4 regions of the Promicromonospora sukumoe genome follow, and region 3 is predicted to be linked to each of the others. Evidence: riboswitches for the same ligand, from Rfam matches in the RefSeq annotation. Region 3 holds a riboswitch; each other region holds the start of a gene.

Region 1 (4,899 bases), on a different contig from region 3:
CTCCGCGCTGGAGTCGCGGATGCTCAACCAGCTCCTGCACGCGTCGCGGTTCGAGCAGCAGGCCGCCGGCGTCACCGAACGGCTGCGCGAGCTGCTCCAGGAGCCGATCGCGGCCCGGCTCGCGGCGCTCGAACGGCTGCACGGCGACCGCGAGCGCGCGGCGGAGGTCCGGCGGGAGCGGTCCCGGCGTCGGCTGATGGACGGCACGCTGTCCGCGATCACGGTCTTCGCCGGGGTGTACGCCCTGATCGGTACCGTCCAGGTGGCGCTGGACGCGTCGCTCATCGGCCCGATCCAGGCCGTCACGGCCACGGCGCTGGTCACCGTGGGCGCGCTGGTGACGGGGTGGGCGGTCTTCAACTGGACGAGCCGGCGGTGAGTGTTGCCGCGGCGGCGCTCGCCGTGTCAGACATACAGGTCCCTCGGGTGACCTGTGCGTCTGACACGCCATAGCCTGGTCGGGTCAGCCGCGACGCCGCTCCACGACGGGGGATCACGATGACCGGAAGCTCTGTGTCCGTGCCTGGTGGGGCGCCCGGGGGCGCGCCTGGTGAGGCGCCCGGGGCGGTGCCCGGCGGGGCGAACGTCACGCCGCGCGGCACCGCGCGGGACGACGCCGCCCGGCGGCATCTCTGGGGGCACTTCACGCGGCAGTCCGCCTGGGACGCGGGGGTGCCGACGCTGGTCCGCGGCGAGGGCCACCACGTGTGGGACGCCGCCGGACGCCGGTACATCGACGGGCTCTCCGGGCTGTTCGTGGTCCAGGCGGGGCACGGCCGCAGGGTGCTCGCGGAGGCCGCGGCGCGGCAGGCGGGCGAGCTCGCCTACTTCCCGCTATGGTCGTTCGCGCACCCGCCCGCGATCGACCTGGCCGAACGCCTGGCCGACCTCGCGCCGGGCGACTTGAACCGCGTGTTCTTCACGACCGGCGGCTCCGAGGCCGTGGAGACGGCGTTCAAGCTGGCCAAGCAGTACTGGAAGCTGCAGGGCCGGCCGGGCAAGTACAAGGTGATCTCCCGGAACATCGCGTACCACGGCACCACGCACGGAGCGCTGTCCGTGACGGGCGTGCCGGGCTTCAAGGCGCCGTTCGAGCCGCTGGTCCCGGGCGCGTTCAAGGTGCCGAACACCGACATCTACCGGGCGTCCGAGGACCTGCGCGACGACCCGAAGGCGTTCGGCCGGTGGGCGGCCGACCAGATCGAGGTGCTCATCGAGACGGAGGGGCCGGACTCGGTCGCGGCCGTGTTCCTCGAGCCCGTGCAGAACGCCGGCGGCTGCTTCCCACCTCCGCCCGGCTACTTCGAGCGGGTGCGCGAGATCTGCGACCGGCACGACGTGCTGCTGGTCTCCGACGAGGTGATCTGCGCGTTCGGCCGGATCGGGTCGATCTTCGCGTGCGACGACTTCGGCTACGTGCCCGACATGATCACGTGCGCCAAGGGCATGGCGTCGGGCTACTCCCCGATCGGCGCCTGCCTGGTCTCCGACCGGGTGTACGAGCCGTTCGCCCACGGGTCGACGACGTTCGCGCACGGGTACACGTTCGGCGGGCACCCGGTGTCCGCGGCGGTCGCCATGGCGAACCTCGACCTCTTCGAGGAGGAGGACCTGACCGGGCGGGTCAAGGAGAACGCGCCCGCGTTCCGGTCCACCCTGGAGCGGCTGCACGACCTGCCGATCGTGGGCGACGTGCGCGGCGCCGGGTACTTCTACGCGATCGAGCTCGTCCGGGACAAGGTCACCCGGGAGACGTTCTCGGGCGACGACGCCGAGCGGCTGCTGCGCGGGTTCCTCACCCCGGCGCTCTTCGAGGCCGGCCTGTACTGCCGCGCCGACGACCGAGGCGACCCGGTGGTGCAGCTCGCCCCGCCGCTGACGGTCGGGCAGCCGGAGTTCGACGAGATCGAACAGATCCTCCGGGGTGTGCTGAGCGAGGCGTGGACGCGGCTCTGAGCGTGCGGTGGTCGAGCGGTCGGCGATGGTGCGCTTCTACCCAGTCATTGCGCCCGGAACTGGCCTGTTTCCGGGCGTAATCGCTGGGTAGAAGCGCACCATCGTTGCTGTTTCGTGGTGGAGGGCCGCCGGAGCCCAACTAGCACCCCACCCCCCGGAGACGGTTTCGGACGAACGCCGTCCGCGACTAGGGTGGGCCCACTTGGCGCGGGGCGCCGGGCATCCGCCCGGCTGAGATGCACCCGTGGAACCTGATCTAGGTAGTGCTAGCGAAGGGAACGCCTCATGGGCTCCGTCCTGCCCGACGCCGTCGCGTCGGTCGTCACCGCGGTGCACGACACCGCCCCACTGGTGCACTGCGTGACCAACGTCGTGGTCACCAACTTCACCGCGAACGTCCTGCTCGCCGCGGGCGCCGCGCCCGCCATGGTCGCCGACCCCGAGGAGGCGCCCGTCATGGCCGGCGCCGCCGGCGGCCTGCTGATCAACCTCGGCACCGTCGAGGGCGGCCAGGCCGACGGCATGCGGGCCGCCGTCAACGGCGCCACCGCCGCCGGCGTGCCCTGGGTGCTCGACCCCGTCGCCATCGGCGCCCTGCCGCTGCGCACCCGGCTCGCCGCCGAGCTGTTCGCCCGCGGCCCCGCCGTCGTCCGCGGCAACGCGTCCGAGATCCAGGCGCTCGCGGGCGGCTCCGGCGGCCGCGGCGTCGACTCCCTGGACACGCCCGACGGCGTGCGGGACGTCGCGCTCGGCCTGGCCCGGTCCTCCGGCGCCGTGATCGCCGTCAGCGGCGCGTCCGACCTGCTCACCGACGGCGACCGCGTGGTGCGCATCCAGGCGGGCACGCCCCTGATGACGCGCGTCACCGGCGTCGGCTGCTCGCTCGGCGCCCTGGTCGCGGCGTGCGCCGCCGTCACCGAGGACCGTCTGCTCGCCGCGACGGCAGCGACCGCCTGGCTCTGCGTGGCCGCCGACCGGACCACGTCGACGACGCCCGGCAGCTTCGCCGTCGAGCTGGTCGACCGGATGTTCGACGTCGATCCCGAGGCCGTCGGGTTCGGCGCCGGGCTGGTGAACGAGCCGGCTGCCTCCAACGGGTCCGCGTCGGCAGGGGCCGCGTCGACCGCCGAGGCCGGGGCCGAGCCCGCGCGGGCCAAGGCGTGAGCGCCCGGCTCCTCGACCCGACCGTCTACCTCGTCACCGACACCACGCAGTGCGGCGGCCCCGCCGGGGTCGTCACCACCGTGGGCGCGGCGGTCGGCGGCGGAGTGACCGCCGTCCAGCTCCGCGACCCGGGCGCGACGACCCGCGAGCTCGTCGACCTCGGCCGCGCCCTGGTCGCCCTGCTCCGGCCGCGCGGCGTGCCGCTGGTGGTCGACGACCGGGTGGACGTCGCGCTCGCGATCGACGCCGACGGCGCCCACGTGGGCCAGAGCGACCTCGACCCCGTCTCGGCGCGGCGGCTGCTCGGCCCGGACCGGCACCTGGGGCTGAGCGTCAGCACGCCGGAGGAGGCGCAGGACGCGGCCGGCCTGCCCCCGGGCACCGTCGACCTGCTCGGAGTCGGGCCGGTGCGGCCCACCGCGACGAAGTCCGACGCCCGCCCAGCGATCGGCTTCGCGCGGCTCGGCGACGTCACGGCCGCCACGGGCCTGCCCTGCGTGGCGATCGGCGGACTGCGGGCCGACGACGTCGGCGCGCTGCACGAGGCGGGGGCGGCCGGGAGCGCCGTCGTCTCCGCCGTCTGCGGACGGCCCGACCCGGCGGCCGCGGCGCGGGAGCTGGCGCGGGCGTGGGCGGAGGCGCGGGCTGGGCGTGGTTCCGAGGCCCGGTCGCGGGCGGCGACGGGGGCGGCGTCGTGAGCGGGTTCGGACGGGACGGGAGCGCCTCGTGAACGGGTTCGGGCGGGACGGCGGCCGCGTCGTGAGCGGGTCCGGGCGGGATGCGGTGGGGCTCGCGGATGTCGAGCAGACGCCCCGCCTCCGCAGTCCCGACGTCGGCCGTTCCGCCGTCGCGACTCGCGCCGAAGCCGCGCCCCTCGCCGACGTCGCCCCGCGCGTCCGCCCGCCCGGCCACCCCGTGGTGGCGCTGACGATCGCAGGCTCGGACCCGTCCGGCGGGGCCGGCATCCAGGCCGACCTGAAGACCTTCGCGGCGCTCGGCGGCTACGGCTGCGCGGTGCTCACGGGGCTGACGGCGCAGTCCACGACGGGCGTGACGCGGGTGCACCCGGTGCCCGCCGACATGGTGAGCGCGCAGCTCGACACGCTGTTCGCCGACGTCGCCGTGGACACGATCAAGATCGGCATGACGACGGACGCCGCCATCGCGCGGACGGTCGCCGCCGCGCTGCGCGACCTGCGGGCCGCCGGACGTACGCCGTTCGTGGTGCTCGACCCGGTGATGGTCGCGACGTCGGGCGACCGGCTGCTGGCGCCCGACGCCGAGGCGGTGCTCCGCGACGAGCTGCTCCCCCTGGCCGACCTCGTCACGCCGAACCTGCCCGAGGCCGCCGTGCTGCTCGGCGTCGAGCCGGCCCGCGACGGTCGTGAGGCGGCGGACCAGGCCCGGGCCCTGCGGGCGCTCGGGGTCGGGTATGCGCTGGTCAAGGGCGGGCACCTCGACTCGGCGGAGTCGGTCGACCACCTCGCGGGGCCCGGCGTCGGCGGGGTATGCGGCGGCGGGAACGGCGGTACAGGCGCCGGCCGGGACAACGGAGACAGCGGCGGCGGGAATCGCGTGGGCGGGGTCGGCACCACCGGGAACGGCGCCGTCGGGGACGACCTCGGCGAGGTCAGCCCGGGCGGGGACGGCGTCGTCGCGCTGGCCGCACCCCGGGTGCCGACCCGGAACACGCACGGCACGGGCTGCACGCTGAGCTCGGCGTGCGCCGTCCTGCGCCCCGCGCACGACGGCTGGGAGCCCGCAGTCCGGGCCGCCAAG
Region 2 (4,899 bases), on a different contig from region 3:
CGCGTGAGCCCGAAGCGGGCCAGGGCCTGCTCGACCCGCGGCGCGGCGTCCGGCGGCAGGCCGTGCGCCACCTCTTGGCGCACCGTCGTGGCGGTGAACTGGTGCTCCGGGTTCTGGAACACGAGCCCGGCCCGCGGACCTTCGACACTGCCCGCGGCGGGTCGGTCGAGGCCCGCGAGGCAGGCCAGCAGCGTGGACTTGCCGCTGCCGTTCGCGCCGACCAGCGCCGTCGTGGTGCCGGGGCGCAGCTCCAGGTCGACCCCGCGCAGTACCTCCCGCCGCCGGCCACGGGGCCCGCGCGCGACGGCGAGGGCGTTGGCGCGGAGGGTCGGGGCGTCGGACGGGGCGGGGTGCGGGGCAACGTCGGGCGCCGGCACGGGAGCGACGTCGGACGCGGGAGCGACGTCCCGGCCGAGCTCCCGTAACATCCGAGCCGCCAGCGACTCGCCCGCGCCCGCGATGTGCGTTTCTACCCCGTCATTGGGCCCGGAATCAGGCTGTTTTCGGGCGTAACGACTGGGTAGAAGCGCACCTCTCGACCACGCCCCGCCGTCACCCCGGCCGAGCTCCCGCAGCAACCGGGCCGCCAGCGACTCGTCCCCGCCCGCGATGTGCGCTTCTACCTCGTCATTGGGCCCGGAACGAGGCTGTTTTCGGGCGTAATCGCTGGGTAGAAGCGCACCTTGCGGGAGCGCACCTCCGGAGAGCGCCCCACCTTCCCCCAGCAACGCCCGGAGCTCCAGGTCGAGCGGGAGCCAGCAGCCCTCCCCCACGAGCTCCCGCAGCACGGGCACCGTCAGGGCGTCGACGGCGACGTCGTGCCGCACGCGGCCGTCCTTGCCGAGCACGATCCAGCGGTCCGGCAGGGCGGCGGCGCCGGCGTCGCCCGCGAGCTCGTCGAGCCGGTGCTCCACGAGCACGCAGGCGGCGCCGGTCTCCCGCCGCACCACGTCGAGGGCGTGCCGCACGGCGTCGATCCCGTCGGCGTCGAGCATCGACGTCGGCTCGTCGAGCAGGAGCAGGCGGGGCGACGGTGCGATGGCCGCCGCGAGCGCCACACGCTGCAGCTCGCCGCCGGACAGCTCCGCCGTCGCACGTCCGGCGAGGCCCGAAGCCCCGGCCCGGTCGAGCGCCGTGCGCACGGCCGGCCCGATGAGCGCGGGGTCGACGGCGAGGTTCTCCAGCGGGAACGCGACCTCGTCGAGCACGTCGGGCAGGCAGACGCCGGACTCGGGGTCCTGCCCGACGACGCCCACGACGTCGGCCAGCCCTGCGATCCCCGTGCCCGCCACGGACCGGCCGGCCACGCGCACCTCGCCGTCGACCTGCGCGTGGACCGCGAGGGGTACCGCGCCGTGCAGCATCCGCAGCAGCGTGGACTTGCCGGACCCCGACGGGCCGAGCACGAGCACGCTCTGCCCGGGTTCGATGCGCAGGTCCACGGGCCCCACGCCGTCGCCGGTGCCGTACACCGCCTCCAGAGCGGTGGTCTCGACGACGGCGGTGGTCACGTCAGCGCTCACGGCGCACCACGGGTCCACGGTCGGCGGCCCCCGCCCGGCCGATGGCGAACTCGTCGAGCACGCCGGTGCCGTAGAGGCGGTCGACGATCACCTTGGCGAGCAGCCCGCCGAGCAGGATTCCGGAGACGAGCTGCATGCCGAGTCGCAGCGCGAGGATGTCCTGCCCGAACCAGCCGAACCGGAATGCCGACCACACGAAGACCAGGCCCGCGCCGAGCAGGCCCGAGAGCGCGTAGACCCCCCACCCGAACTGGCGGTAACGGGTGAGCGCGAACGGGAGCTCGCTGCCCGCGCCCTGGATCGCGGCGGCGACCAGCAGGAGCGGCCCGACCGGCGAGCCCAGGAAGACGACCTCGACGACCGAGGCGATCACCTCGGCGATGATGCCGACGAAGGGCTTGCGGATGATCGCGATCGCGATCGGCGCCACGAGGAGCCAGCCACCCAGCAGCACGTGCTGCGCCAGGTCACCGGCCGGTCCCATCGCGACGGCGAGGCCGTTCCACGCCTGCACGAGCGCCCAGTACAGGAACCCGAAGACGACGCCGAGCATCACCATGAGCACGATGTCGCGCAGCGGCAGCCGCGACGGGCGGCGCTCCGTCGTCTCGCTCATCGGGTGCCGCCCGCGTGGCTCGGGCTGTTCACCGAGAGGGTGAGGTGGCTGGTGACGTGCTGCACCGTGCGGCCCGCGAGGACCCAGCCGGCGAAGGCGCTGGCGAGCACGCGGCCGGCGTCGCCCTCCAGACGGGTGACGAAGTGCTGCGAGCCGTGGAACGTCCCGTTCTCCTTGGCCAGGTCGATCGCGGCGTAGATGTCACGCATGTGGTCGGGGGTCACGTCGGCGCGGACGTCGTCGGCCAGGGGGTACAGGGCCCACTCCGCCGTGACGAAGCGGCCGGTGTCGCGGCCCTGCGGCACCTCGGTGACGCGCGGTCCCGCGCCGCCGGGCAGCTCGCAGACCACCTCGCCGGGGCAGCCGCGCGACAGGTGCACGGTGATCGCGGCGTGCTTGCCCGACGCCGCGATCCCGGCGGTCAGGTCGGTCACGTACCGCAGCAGGTCGGCCTCGGCGCCGCCCACGTAGGTGCTCACGTCGCCGGTCTCGACCACGAGGCCGGTGGTGTCGGCGTCGCGCAGGGCGCCCAGGATCACGTCCACGTAGTCGTCCGACATCACCGCCGCGGTGATCCGGGCGCCGACGCCGAAGCGCATCGGGTCGCCGCGCAGCTCGGCTGTCTGGTCGGTGGTGGCTTCGGTGGTGGCAAGGTCTGCCATCGGGGTGCTCCCTGTCCGTCGGATCTCCGTCGGCACAGGAGGACGGGCGCCTGACGGCCCCACGTCCTGAGTCGCTTCCTGCGCCGGCATGATCCGGATCAGGTTCTACGGTCGGAGTTGAGTACTCCCTCTCAGCCCGGCATACCGGACTCCCGTGCACTGCGCTCACCGTAACAGCAGGGGCGCGCACGGCCGCCAGGCGTCCGCTCGCTAGCATCGGCGCATGCCCGACGACGCCACCGCCGTCCCCTCCGCCTGGGGCGAGCTCACCCGTGCCACAACCACGCTGACCAGCGGCGAGACCCTGATTCACGACTGGTACGACACCTCTGCGGCCGACGTCGCGGACGGCGACCCCGAGCTCATGCTCCGGGCGACCGACCCCGATGCGGCCGCCGCCCTGCTGCCCCGCGTCGCGGCGTTCTTCGCGGACCGGGCCGGCTGGCACCGGCGTGCGACCGACGCGGTCGTCGCGGAGTTCACCACCGGTGAGCCGACGGCGGACGACCTCGCCGAGGCCGCCGACGACCTCGTGCTCCAGACGGTCGAGGTGCTCCCGGAGGGCGACGTCGTGCTGCACCTCGACGACTCGTGCGGCAAGCACTTCCTGGACGGATACTGGCCGGCGGTGCGGTTCGACGCGAAGGACGCCGTGGCGGAGGTCAGCGTGGAGGCGTGACGGACCACCCGTGCCGATGAATTCGGGCGCCGTTGCCCGTCAGTCACTGCACGACCGCCGAGAAGAACGGACAGTGCGATGACCGAGCTGAACCCAGAACGTGCCCGCCGGGCGATCGTCGAGCACACCGGGCGCCTGGCGGACTCGGCCGCCGCGGCAGGGCCCGACGCCGCCGTGCCGACCGCCCCGGAGTGGACCGTCACCGACCTGGTCGCGCACGTGGGCCAGACGCAGCACTGGACCGCGGAGATCATCGAGCGGCGCGTCACGGACCCGGCCGACATGCCCACGGAGGTGCCCGACCTGCCCGGCGACCCCGACAAGTGGCCGGAGTGGCTGGCGCAGTCCGCGGTGCGGGTCGCGAGCGCGTTCTCCGACGAGGCGCTCGACGCCGAGATCTTCAACGCCGCGGGCGACGACCGGTCCGGGGCGAGGTTCTGGCTGATCAACGTGCTCAACGAGGCGGTCGTGCACGGCTTCGACGGCGCGGGCGCGGCTCATGCGCAGGGCGCCACGGACCTGCCCCAGATCGACGCCGGTGTCGCGGCCGAGCTGATCAGCCACCACCTCGCGATGCTCACCTCCCCCACCTGGGCGATGCTGCGGCCCGAGTCCGCCCAGGCCATCCAGGGCACCGGGCAGACCCTCCGGTGGCTGGCCACCGACACCAGGGACGGCAACGGCGCGTGGTTCGTCGAGCGGCGGCCCGACGGCGCGACGTGGGAGCGCGGGAACCGGCCGGCCGACGTCACGGTGACGGGTCCGGCGGGGACGCTGCTGCTCACGCTGACGCGGCGGGTGCCGCTGGGTGCGGGCGGCGCCGGTGCCGGCTTGGGCGGTGCCAGCTTGGGTGGTGTCGGCGTCGAGGGGGACGCCGAGCTCGTGCGGCACTGGCTGGACAACACGGCGCACATCGCCGACTGAGCTAGGCGCCGTCGGGCGTCACCGCGTCCAGGATCGCGTCCCACGGAAAGTCCGCGGCGTCGTCCCCGGGCTCGTGCGGCTCGCCCGGGCCGATGACGACGTCCACGCCCCACTCCTTGAGCGTGGCCAGGCTGCCCGGGTAGGTCGGATGCCCGGCGAACCGCGTGCTGGTGCAGGGCGCGGCGACGATCGGGATACCACGGCCGACCTGTTCGACCAGGCGGGTCAGCACGTAGGTGTCAGCGATCCCGAGCGCCCACTTGGTGATCGTGTTGTACGACGCCGGGGCCACGACCACGGCGTCCGGGTCAGGCAGCGAGTACCCGACCGTGGTGTGGAAGCCGGTCCGCACCGGCCGGCCCAGGACGTCCGCGATCTGTCGCATCGCCTCGGGAAAGGTGCGCGCCGCCTGCTCGGTGGCGAGCACGTGCACGTCCCAGCCCCGCTCGACGGCCCGCGGCAGGAGCTGGGTCGGCACCTGCCGGGTCGCTCCGG
Region 3 (4,899 bases):
TGCGCCGGACGTCGCGGTGCGGGAAGAGCTGGCCGTCCTGGAACATCAGCCCGAACCGGCGCTTGTGCACGGGCAGCCCGGCGAGGTCGGCGCCGTCGTACCGCACCTGCCCGCCCGCCAGGGGCTCCAGACCGGCCACGGCGCGCAGCAGGGAGGACTTGCCGCACCCGCTCGGCCCGAGCAGCGCCAGGACCTCTCCGGGCGCGACCGTCAGCGACACGTCGTCCACCGCCGTCACGCCGGCCACACCGGCCCCGTACCGGACCGAGACGTCCCGGACCTCCAGTCCTGCCATCAGAACTCCCCTCCGGCGCGGTCGTCGCGCAGTAGCTCCGCCACCATCATCACCGTCGCGGTCAGCGCGGCGAGCACCACCGACGCCGCGAGCGCCATCCCGTAGTTCTCCGCCCCGGGCCGCCCGATGAGGCGGTAGATCACGACCGGCAGGGTGGCGCCGTCGGGCCGCGCGAGGAACGACGTGGCGCCGAACTCGCCGAGCGACACCGCGAACGCGAAGCCGGTGGCCAGGCCGAGCGACCGCAGGGCGATCGGCAGGTCCACGGTACGCAGCACGCGCCCCGGGCCGGAGCCGAGCACCGCGGCGACCTCCCGCAGGCGGGGGTCGATCGCCCGGAGCACCGGCAGCACGGTGCGCACGACGAGCGGCACGGCGACGACGGCCTGGGCCACGGGCACGAGCAGCCCCGAGGTGCGCAGGTCCAGGCCGAGCACGGGCTGGTCCATGGTGATGAGGAACCCGAAGCCGACGGTCACCGCGGACACGCCCAGCGGCAGCATGAACAGGCCGTCGAGCGTCCCGATGGCGCGGCGGGTGCCCGCGGACCGGGGACGCCGGGACACGACGAGCGCGACGAGGCCGCCCACGACCAGCGAGATCAGCGTGGCGGCGAGCGCGATCCGCAGCGAGGTCGCCGTCGCCTCCCAGACCGTGACGACCAGCGCGTTCCGCTCGCCGGTGGTCCCCAGCGCGACGTAGTTGCCCGGGCCCCAGGACCCGTCCGGCTCACGGAACGAGCGGGCGACCAGCCCGGCCAGCGGCAGCACGATGAGCCCGGCGACGATCGCGACGCCCGCGAGCGACGCGGCGACGTCGGCGGGCGAGCGCCAGGACAGGGGCCGCGCGGTGCGGCGCGCGGAGACGAGGTGCAGCGCGGCCTCGCGCCGCCGTCGGGCCCGCGCGGACACCGCCAGGGCCGCGGAGATGACGACGAGCTGCAGGATCGACAGCACGGAGGCCGAGCGCAGGTCCAGGAACTGGGTGGTGCGGGTCCAGATCTCGGTCTCGATGGTCCCGTAGCGCACGCCGCCGAGCACGAGCACCACCCCGAACGCCGTGGCGCAGAACAGGAAGACAACGGACGCCGCCGAGGTGATCGCGGGCGCGAGCGACGGCAGCGTGACGGTCCGGAACACCCGGGCCGGCGCCGCGCCCAGCGAGGCCGCGGCCTCCTCCGCGCGGGGGTCGAGCCGTTCCCACAGCCCGCCGACGGTACGCACCACCACGGACACGTTGAAGAACACGAGCGCGACGACGATCCCGGCGAGCGACTCCTCCAGCCCGAGGAACCCGAGCGTGCCGCCCGGCGCGAAGAGGGCCCGGAACGCGACGCCCACCACCACGGCGGGCAGGACGAACGGCACGGTCACGAGCCCGCGCGCCAGGCTGCGCCCGGGGAACGACCGCCGGTACAGCAGGTACGCGAGCGGCAGGCCGAGCAGCACCGAGAACGCGGTGCCGAGCACGGCCTGCGTGAGCGTGAGGCCTACGAGGCGCCACGTGCGCGGACGCGACAGCACCTCGGCGAAGCCGGTGAGGTCGAGCGCGCCGTCGGGCACGAAGCCGCGGACCACGAGCGCGGCCACCGGCCACGCGAAGAAGACGGCGAGGAAGCCGAGCGGGACCGCGACCGCCACCCCCCACAGGAGGGGCGCCGGCCGCAGCCCGTGCCTCAGAAGGCTCAAGCTCTGCCTTTGGTGGGCTGAGCCTGCGGCTCCGCTCCGGGCGGGTGCCTCGTTCCTCGGCCCCCACCCTGCGCTACGCCTCCGGCTCAGCCCACGACCGTCTCGGTCCACCGTTCGATCCACTCGTCGCGGTGCTCGCTCACGTCCGCGGGGTCCACCTGGAACGGGGCCTCCGCCTGCGGCGCGAACTGCTGCCAGTCGGCGGGCAGCTCCACGGCCGGGTCGGCCGGGTACATGTACATCGACTCGGGCAGCGCGGCCTGCACGTCGTTCGTGAGCAGGAAGTCGACCAGCGCCTTGGCGCCCTCGGGGTTGTCGGACCCGGCGAGCACGCCCGCGTACTCGACCTGCCGGAAGCAGGTCTCCAGCAGCGCGCTCGTGGTCGACGCCGACCCGTCCTCCGTCACCGTGAACGCCGGCGACGTCGCGTACGACAGCGCGAGCGGACGCTCGCCGCCCTCGCCCGCACCCGAGAAGTCCACGTAGTAGGCGTCCTCCCAGGAGTCCGCGACCTTGACGCCGTTGTCCACGAGCGAAGTCCAGTAGTCCTCGAACCCGTCCTCGCCGAACGCCCCGATCGTCGCCAGCAGGAACGCGAGCCCCGGGGACGACGTCGCCGGGTTGGACACCACGAGCAGGTCCTTGTACTGCGGGTCGGCGAGGTCCTCCAGGGTCGTCGGCACCTCCAGGCCGGACTCCTCGAACCACGCCTCGTCGGCGTTGACGCAGACGTCGCCCTGGTCGACGGGCGTGAGCGCGCCGCCGAGCTGCTCAGCGCCCTCGGGCAGGTCGGCGGGGGTGTACTCCTCGACCACGCCGGCCTCCAGCGCCCGGGACGCGAAGGTGTTGTCGATGCCGAAGACGGCGTCGCCGAGCGGGGCGTCCTTGGTCAGCACGAGCTGGTTCACCAGGGTCCCGGCGTCGCCGGCGGCGCTGACCTCGACCGTGGTGCCGGACTCCTGCTCGAACTGGTCGATCAGCTTCTCGTCGAGCGCCCAGGAGTCGTGGGTCACCAGGGTGACGGTGTCGCCCGCGGCGGACGAGTCGTCGCCCGAGCCGGACCCGCCGGAGCACCCGGCGAGCAGCAGGGCCACGGACAGCGCGGCCGCAGCAGTAGGGATGGTGCCCCCGTGGGCACCGGAAAGACGCAACATCGTGCCTCCGACTTCCTCCGCCGGTGTCAACCGGATCAGGTTCAAGGGTCTGCGGTGATCCGCACTCTCAGCGCCGTCGGGGCGCTCCCCTGTCGTTTCCATGCAGCCTAGTCGGCCGTCGAGGACTACGGTGTGGAGATGGCCCAGATTGAGACGGAACAGACACTCGGCGAGAAGGTCGGCACCCTCGCTCTGACGATCGCGGCCGGCTGGGTCGCCCAGAAGGCTGTCAGCATGATCTGGAAGGGCGTGACCGGAAACGACGCGCCCAACAAGCCGGACGACCCGGAGCTGGACCTGCTGCAGGCGACCGTGTTCGCGGCCGTCGCGGCCGGAACCGCGGTGTTCGCCAAGCGGATCGCCGCAAAGGGTGCGCACCGTGCGGCCCTGCGGATCGCCGCGCGCCGCACCGCTGTCTGAGACGAGAACCTACCGGGCGGCCGTGCCGCCCGGTGCTCGTGCTGCCCTGTGCTCGTGCTGCCCGGTGACCGGACGTGACACCCTGGTGCCGTGAGCTTCACGCACCTCGATGACCGCGGCCAGGCCCGGATGGTCGACGTCACCGCCAAGCAGCCGACCATCCGCTCCGCGACGGCCTCCGGCCTGGTCCGGTGCGGCCCCGACGTCGTCCGGGCGCTGCGCGACGGCGCCGTCCCCAAGGGGGACGTGCTCGCCGTGGCGCGCATCGCGGGCATCGCAGGCGCCAAGAAGACGCCGGACCTCCTGCCGCTGGCGCACGTGATCGGCGTGCACGGCGCGGCGGTGGACCTCGAGGTGACCGACGACGGCGTCGCCGTCACCGCGACCGTCCGCACCGCCGACCGCACGGGCGTCGAGATGGAGGCGCTGACGGCCGTCGCGGTCGCCGGCCTCGCCGTCATCGACATGGTCAAGGGGCTCGACAAGTCCGTCTCGCTCGCGGACGTGCGCCTGGAGCGCAAGACCGGCGGCAAGTCGGGCGACTGGGTGCGTGCCGAGTGATCACGGTCCGCTACTTCGCGGGCGCCCGGGAGGCGGCAGGCCGCGCCACCGAACAGCTCGACGGCCCGACGTCGGTCGGCGCCCTCCGCGGTGCCCTCACCGCGGCCCACCCGGCCCTGGAAGCGGTGCTGCCGAAGTGCGCCCTGCTCGTCGCGGGCGCCCGCACGACGGCGGACGAGACGCCCGTCCCGGACGGCGTCACGGTCGACGTGCTCCCGCCCTTCGCGGGCGGCTGACCCGCAGGGCTGACCCGCGCGGCTGACGCGTCCGGCCGGGCCAGGCCGGCGCCGGGCTAAGCCGGCGCCGGGGCGGGGTGGTCGCCGCCGTCGAGCTGCGACCGGACGTGCGGCCAGAGGCCGAGCACGACGTCGAGTCCGTCCTTCACGCCCCCGGACGAGCCGGGCAGGTTCACCACGAGCGCGCGTGTCCCGTCGGCGCCGCGGGCCACGCCCACCAGCCCGCGCGAGAGCGCGGCGGTCGGGATCCCCGCGGCGGTGCCGCGCTGGCGAACGGCGTCGGCGACGCCCGGGACCTCGTAGTCCAGCACCTCGCGCGTGCCCTCGGGCGTCAGGTCCCGGGGCGTGATGCCCGTGCCGCCCGTGGTGAGCACCAGACGAGCGCCGGCGTCGAGCGCGGTCCGCAGCACGTCACGGACCGGCTCGACGCCGTCGGGTACCAGATGGGTGACCAGGTCGGTGAACCCCGCCTGCCGGAGGATCCGCGCCGCCGTGGGACCGGACCGGTCCTCGGCCTCGCCACGGGCACAGCGGTCGGAGACGGT
Region 4 (4,899 bases), on a different contig from region 3:
CGGATGCCGCCGACCCGGTGACCGCGCAGCCGAAGTGCGCGACAGCCCAGCGATCGGGCCCGGAACAGCCCTTGTTCCGGGCCCAATCGCTGGGCTGTGGCGCACATCGGGACCGGCGCCGCTACATACCTCCACGCACCGCCCGGCCCGCCGTGATGTATCTTGACGTCGAGATACTCGACGACGAGGAGTTGCCATGGCCGACTGGAACCCCGGCGCCTACCTGCAGTACACGGACGAGCGGTCCCGCCCGTTCACGGAGCTGGTCGCCCGCGTGCCCGGGTCGCCGGCCACGATCGTCGACCTGGGCTGCGGCCCGGGCCACCTCACCGCCGTGCTCCGCGCCCGCTGGCCGCAGGCGCAGGTCACCGGCGTGGACGCCTCCCCCGCGATGATCGCGCAGGCCCGCGCCGCCGACCCCGCCACGGAGTACGTGCTGGCCGACCTCGCCACCGACACGCACACCGCCGACCTCGTGATCAGCAACGCAGCGCTCCAGTGGGTCCCCGGGCACCGCGACCTGCTCACGACGCTCGCGGACCGCGCCGCGCAGACCTTCGCCTTCCAGGTGCCGGGCAACCACGACGCGCCCAGCCACCGGCTCCTGCGGGAGGTCGCCGCCCGTGCGCCGTACGCCGACGCCGTCGGGCCGGTGGAGCGGCGGGCCACCGCCGACCCCGCCGAGTACCCGGAGCTCCTGGCCCGGCCGGGCTGGGCCGTCGACGCCTGGGAGACCACGTACACGCACGTGCTGCACGGGCCGGACCCGGTGCTGCGCTGGATCTCCGCGACCGGCGCCCAGCCCACGCTCCAGGCGCTGGAGGCGAAGGACCCGGCCCTGCGCGCCCAGTTCGAGGAGGAGTTCGGGGCGGCGCTGCGCGAGGCGTACCCCGAGCACGCCCACGGCACGCCGCTGGCGTTCCGCCGGGTGTTCGCGGTCGCGACGCGCGCCTGAGACCCGCGTCTGAGACCCGGGCCGACGGCGGCCGCGCGCCCAAGCCCGGCCAGGCCCCAGGCCTCAGCCCTTCTGCGTCACCCGGGCCTCCAGCCCGGCCAGCTCCGCGTCGACGTACTCCCGGGTCCGCTTCCCCACCAGGCCGCCGACCAGCCACGCCAGCGAGCCGGTCTGGGTGATCGCGAGCGTCACCTTGGACCGGCCGTCCGGCAGCGGCTCGACCAGGTGCTCCGCCTGCGTGGTCACACCGGGCGCCTCGGTGATCCACGCGAAGTGCCGCGGCGGGTCCCACTCGTCCATCAGCCAGACCGCGAGCGGCAGCTCCGGCTGCTCGATCCGCACCTGGGTGCCGACGTCGGGCGGGTTGGGCCCGTCGATGATCTCGACCGACCGCATGGACGGCGTCCAGTCGGGCATGTGCTCGACGTCGGACAGGACCGCCCAGACCTCCTCGGGGGTCGCGTCGATCTCGGCGGAGGTGCTGTAGTTCGGCATCGGTGCTCCTGTCCTCGGGTCGGCGCCGTCGGCGGCGTCACCCCCTAGTCTCGGCCCGAACGGGCGGCGTCGGCCAGGTGGGGCAGGTGCTGCCCTGCTCGAAGAAGAGGTACTCGTGCACGGAGGAGACCTCGAACGCCCGCAGCATGCGGGCCCGTTCCTCCGGGGAGACCCAGCGTGCGGCGTCGTCGGCCAGGCGGCGGGCCTGGCGGGTGGACTCCTGGAAGCCCTCGTCGCCGTAGGTGCCGATCCAGGCCGCGTACGGGTGGCCGGCCAGGCCGCCGGGGCGGTGGCGGGCCTGGTCCACGAGCACGCTCCCGACGTGCGCGTACAGCCAGTAGCAGGGCAGCAGCGCGGCGACCGTCTCCGCGTAGCTGCCCGACGCCGCGGCGTGCAGGTGGCCGGTGTAGGCCGCGGTCACGGGCGAGGGCTCGACGGCCGCGATCTCGCCCGCGGCCAGCCCTGCGTGCGTGCCCAGCCAGTCCCGGTGGAGCGCTGTCTCGACCTCCAGCGCCGAGACGGACGACCGGGCGAGGAAGCCCTGCGCGGCCGGGTCGGGTGCGAGCTGGGCGGCGCGCGCCAGGACACGCGAGTACTCGCGCAGGTACGCGGCGTCCTGGGCGAGGTAGAACGCGAAGGACTCGGCGGGCAGCGAGCCGTCCGCGAGCGCCCGGACGAACGGCATGTGGTCGACGGCGTCGCGCCAGCCTGCGATGCGGTCCCAGGCCTCCTCGGTGAAGGTGCGGACGGCGGCCGGGCCGGCCGGTGGAGCGGCGTCGGCCAAAGCCTCGACGGAAGTCGAGGCGGAGACGGGGACAACAGAAGAAGTCACGATGGACATCCCTTCGCCAGCATGATCTGGATCAGGTTCGACGGGTGTGGTCTCAGCCCCGGTCGGGGCACCCCGTGTCACGTGCGGCAGAGGCTACCGGAACGGGCCGGTCGTAGGCTGCGGCCATGACAGACCGTCCGATCCGCATCGGTGTCCAGCTCCAGCCCCAGCACGCCGAGTACTCCCAGCTCCGCGACGCGGTGCTCCGCGCCGAGGACGCCGGCGTCGATGTTCTCTTTAATTGGGACCATTTCTTCCCGCTGCGGGGCAACCCCGACGGCAAGCACTTCGAGTGCTGGACCATGCTCGGCGCGTGGGCCGAGCAGACCGAGCGTGTGGAGATCGGCGCGCTCGTGAGCGGCATCGGCTACCGCAACCCGGACCTGCTCGCGGACATGGCCCGCACGGTCGACCACATCTCGGGCGGGCGGCTGATCCTGGGCCTGGGGGCGGGCTGGTTCGAGAAGGACTACGACCAGTTCGGCTACGAGTTCGGAACGCCGGGCTCCCGCATCGCGAGCCTGGCCGACGCCCTGCCGCGTATCAAGTCCCGGCTCGCGGCCGGCAATCCCGCGCCCACGCGGGAGATCCCGATCCTGATCGGGGGCGGCGGCGTGCGCAAGACGCTGCGGATCGTGGCCGAGCACGCCGACATCTGGCACGCGTTCGGCGACGCGCAGACCCTGACGAGCAAGTCGGCGATCCTCGACGAGCACGGCGCCGCCGTCGGGCGGGACACCGCCACGCTGGTCGAGCGGTCGGCCGAGGCCAAGGGCACGCCCGCCGAGACCGGCGAGGCGCTCGTCGAGGCCGGGGCGACCCTGTTCACCGTCGGGGTCACCGGGCCGGACTACGACCTGTCGACCGCCGAGGAGTGGATCGCCTGGCGCGACACGCGCGGCTGAGGCTCGGGCTCCGGTTCCTCGGAGCCGACGACGGCGGCCTGGCCCAGCCGCAGCGCGCTGTTCACCAGCCCGAGGTGGCTGAACGCCTGCGGCGTGTTGCCGAGGTGCTGTCCGGTGCGCACGTCGTACTCCTCGCTGAGCAGTCCGACGTCGTTGCACAGCGTGAGCAGCCGTTCGAACAGGGCGACGGCCTCCTGCACGCGGCCGGTGCCGTGCAGCGCGTCGACCAGCCAGAAGTTGCACACCAGGAAGGTCGCCTCGGCCCCGGGCAGGCCGTCCACCTTGTCGTCGGCGTCGTTGTGGTACCGCCGCACGAGCCCCTCCTGGCCGAGCTCCCGCTGCACGGCCTCGACGGTGCCGACGACGCGGGGGTCGTCCCACGGCAGGAAACCCACCTGCCCGATGAGCAGCAGCGCCGCGTCCAGGCCCTGGGACCCGTAGAACTGCGTGAACGTGTTGCGCACCGGGTCGAACCCGTTGGCGCACACGTCGGCGTGGATCCGGTCGCGCACCTCGCGCCAGTGCTCGACGGGCTCGTCCACCAGGCCGTACTTCTCGACCGCCCGCACGACCCGGTCGAAGCCCGCCCACGCCATGACGCGCGAGTGCACGAACGCGCGGCGCGGGCCGCGCACCTCCCAGAGCCCGTTGTCGAGGTCGTCCCAGTGCTCCTCGAGGTGCTCCAGCAGGGCGCGCTGCAGCCGCCAGACGTCGTCGTCCTGCTCCAGCCCCGCCTCGCGCGCCTGGTGCAGGACGTCCAGCGTCTCGCCCCACACGTCGATCTGGAGCTGGCTCGCGGCGTCGTTCCCGATCCGCACGGGTGCGGAGCCCTCGAAGCCGGGCAGCCAGTCGAGCGTGTACTCCGGCAGACGACGACGCCCGTCGAGCCCGTACATGATCTGCAGGTCCGCGGGGTCGCCGGCCACGGCCCGCAGCAGCCACGCCCGCCACTGCCGGGCCTCGTCGATGAACCCCGTGCCGATCAGGGCCTGCAGCGTGAGCCCGGCGTCGCGCAGCCAGCAGTACCGGTAGTCCCAGTTGCGGCTGCCGCCGAGCTGCTCGGGCAGCGACGTCGTCGCCGCCACGATGGCGCCCGTCGGGGCGTAGGTCAGCGCCTTCAGGGTGATCAGGGACCGGTGCACGGCGTCGGACCACGGACCCGAGTAGCTGCACCCCTCGAGCCAGGTGTGCCAGAAGTCCTCGGTGTCGCGCAGCGCCGCGTACGGCTCGACCGGCTCCTGGGTCTCCAGGTGGGACGCGTGGTAGTTCAGGACGAACGGCACCCGGTCGCCGGGCCCCACCGTGAACTCGGCGCGCAGCAGCGACCCGTCGCTGACCCCCTCGTGCGACATCGGGACCACCGAGTCGATGCGCACGGAGTCCGGGCCCGCCACGGCGCGCAGCGCGCCGCCGTCCTGCGTGATCCAGGGGACGATGTTCCCGTAGTCGAACCGCAGCCGCAGCTCCGTGGTCATCCGCACGCTGCCGCTGATGCCCTCGACGATCCGGACCAGGTCGGCCTCGTCGCCGCGCGGCGGCATCAGGTCGATCAGCCGCACCCGCCCCTCGGGCAGGTCCCACTCCGTCTCCAGGATCAGCGTGCCGTCCCGGTAGCGCCGGCTGGTGCACTCGCCGCCCGCCGTCGGGCCCAGCCGCCACGACCCGTGGCGCTCGTCCCCGAGCAGCGCGGCGAAGCACGCCGGCGAGTCGAA

What was found. A riboswitch is a leader RNA that binds a small molecule or an ion and turns the genes downstream of it on or off. The one in region 3 is predicted to bind thiamine pyrophosphate.
Region 1: it holds a riboswitch for thiamine pyrophosphate, as region 3 does, so the genes downstream of both, thiM (hydroxyethylthiazole kinase) here and FHX71_RS22810 (thiamine ABC transporter substrate-binding protein) in region 3, are expected to answer to the same signal.
Region 2: it holds a riboswitch for thiamine pyrophosphate, as region 3 does, so the genes downstream of both, FHX71_RS00920 (YkoF family thiamine/hydroxymethylpyrimidine-binding protein) here and FHX71_RS22810 (thiamine ABC transporter substrate-binding protein) in region 3, are expected to answer to the same signal.
Region 4: it holds a riboswitch for thiamine pyrophosphate, as region 3 does, so the genes downstream of both, FHX71_RS05265 (TenA family protein) here and FHX71_RS22810 (thiamine ABC transporter substrate-binding protein) in region 3, are expected to answer to the same signal.

Annotation. Positions count from the first base shown of each region.
Region 1 covers NZ_JACGWV010000001.1:892,313-897,211, reverse strand. The annotation lists gene FHX71_RS04005 (hypothetical protein) at 1-379, shown strand, start outside; gene FHX71_RS04000 (aspartate aminotransferase family protein) at 499-1,956, shown strand; TPP riboswitch at 2,155-2,252, shown strand; gene thiM (hydroxyethylthiazole kinase) at 2,242-3,120, shown strand; gene thiE (thiamine phosphate synthase) at 3,117-3,818, shown strand; gene thiD (bifunctional hydroxymethylpyrimidine kinase/phosphomethylpyrimidine kinase) at 4,039-4,899, shown strand, end outside.
Region 2 covers NZ_JACGWV010000001.1:190,052-194,950, reverse strand. The annotation lists gene FHX71_RS00930 (ABC transporter ATP-binding protein) at 1-1,523, opposite strand, end outside; gene FHX71_RS00925 (ECF transporter S component) at 1,513-2,139, opposite strand; gene FHX71_RS00920 (YkoF family thiamine/hydroxymethylpyrimidine-binding protein) at 2,136-2,801, opposite strand; TPP riboswitch at 2,860-2,967, opposite strand; gene FHX71_RS00915 (hypothetical protein) at 3,025-3,480, shown strand; gene FHX71_RS00910 (maleylpyruvate isomerase N-terminal domain-containing protein) at 3,559-4,404, shown strand; gene FHX71_RS00905 (flavoprotein) at 4,406-4,899, opposite strand, start outside.
Region 3 covers NZ_JACGWV010000002.1:1,268,238-1,273,136, forward strand. The annotation lists gene FHX71_RS22800 (ABC transporter ATP-binding protein) at 1-295, opposite strand, end outside; gene FHX71_RS22805 (ABC transporter permease) at 295-1,974, opposite strand; gene FHX71_RS22810 (thiamine ABC transporter substrate-binding protein) at 2,070-3,137, opposite strand; TPP riboswitch at 3,133-3,238, opposite strand; gene FHX71_RS22815 (DUF4235 domain-containing protein) at 3,276-3,557, shown strand; gene moaC (cyclic pyranopterin monophosphate synthase MoaC) at 3,648-4,118, shown strand; gene FHX71_RS22825 (MoaD/ThiS family protein) at 4,115-4,354, shown strand; gene FHX71_RS22830 (MogA/MoaB family molybdenum cofactor biosynthesis protein) at 4,411-4,899, opposite strand, start outside.
Region 4 covers NZ_JACGWV010000001.1:1,199,988-1,204,886, reverse strand. The annotation lists gene FHX71_RS05275 (methyltransferase domain-containing protein) at 197-955, shown strand; gene FHX71_RS05270 (SRPBCC family protein) at 1,019-1,450, opposite strand; gene FHX71_RS05265 (TenA family protein) at 1,488-2,282, opposite strand; TPP riboswitch at 2,274-2,367, opposite strand; gene FHX71_RS05260 (LLM class F420-dependent oxidoreductase) at 2,408-3,187, shown strand; gene FHX71_RS05255 (glycoside hydrolase family 15 protein) at 3,133-4,899, opposite strand, start outside.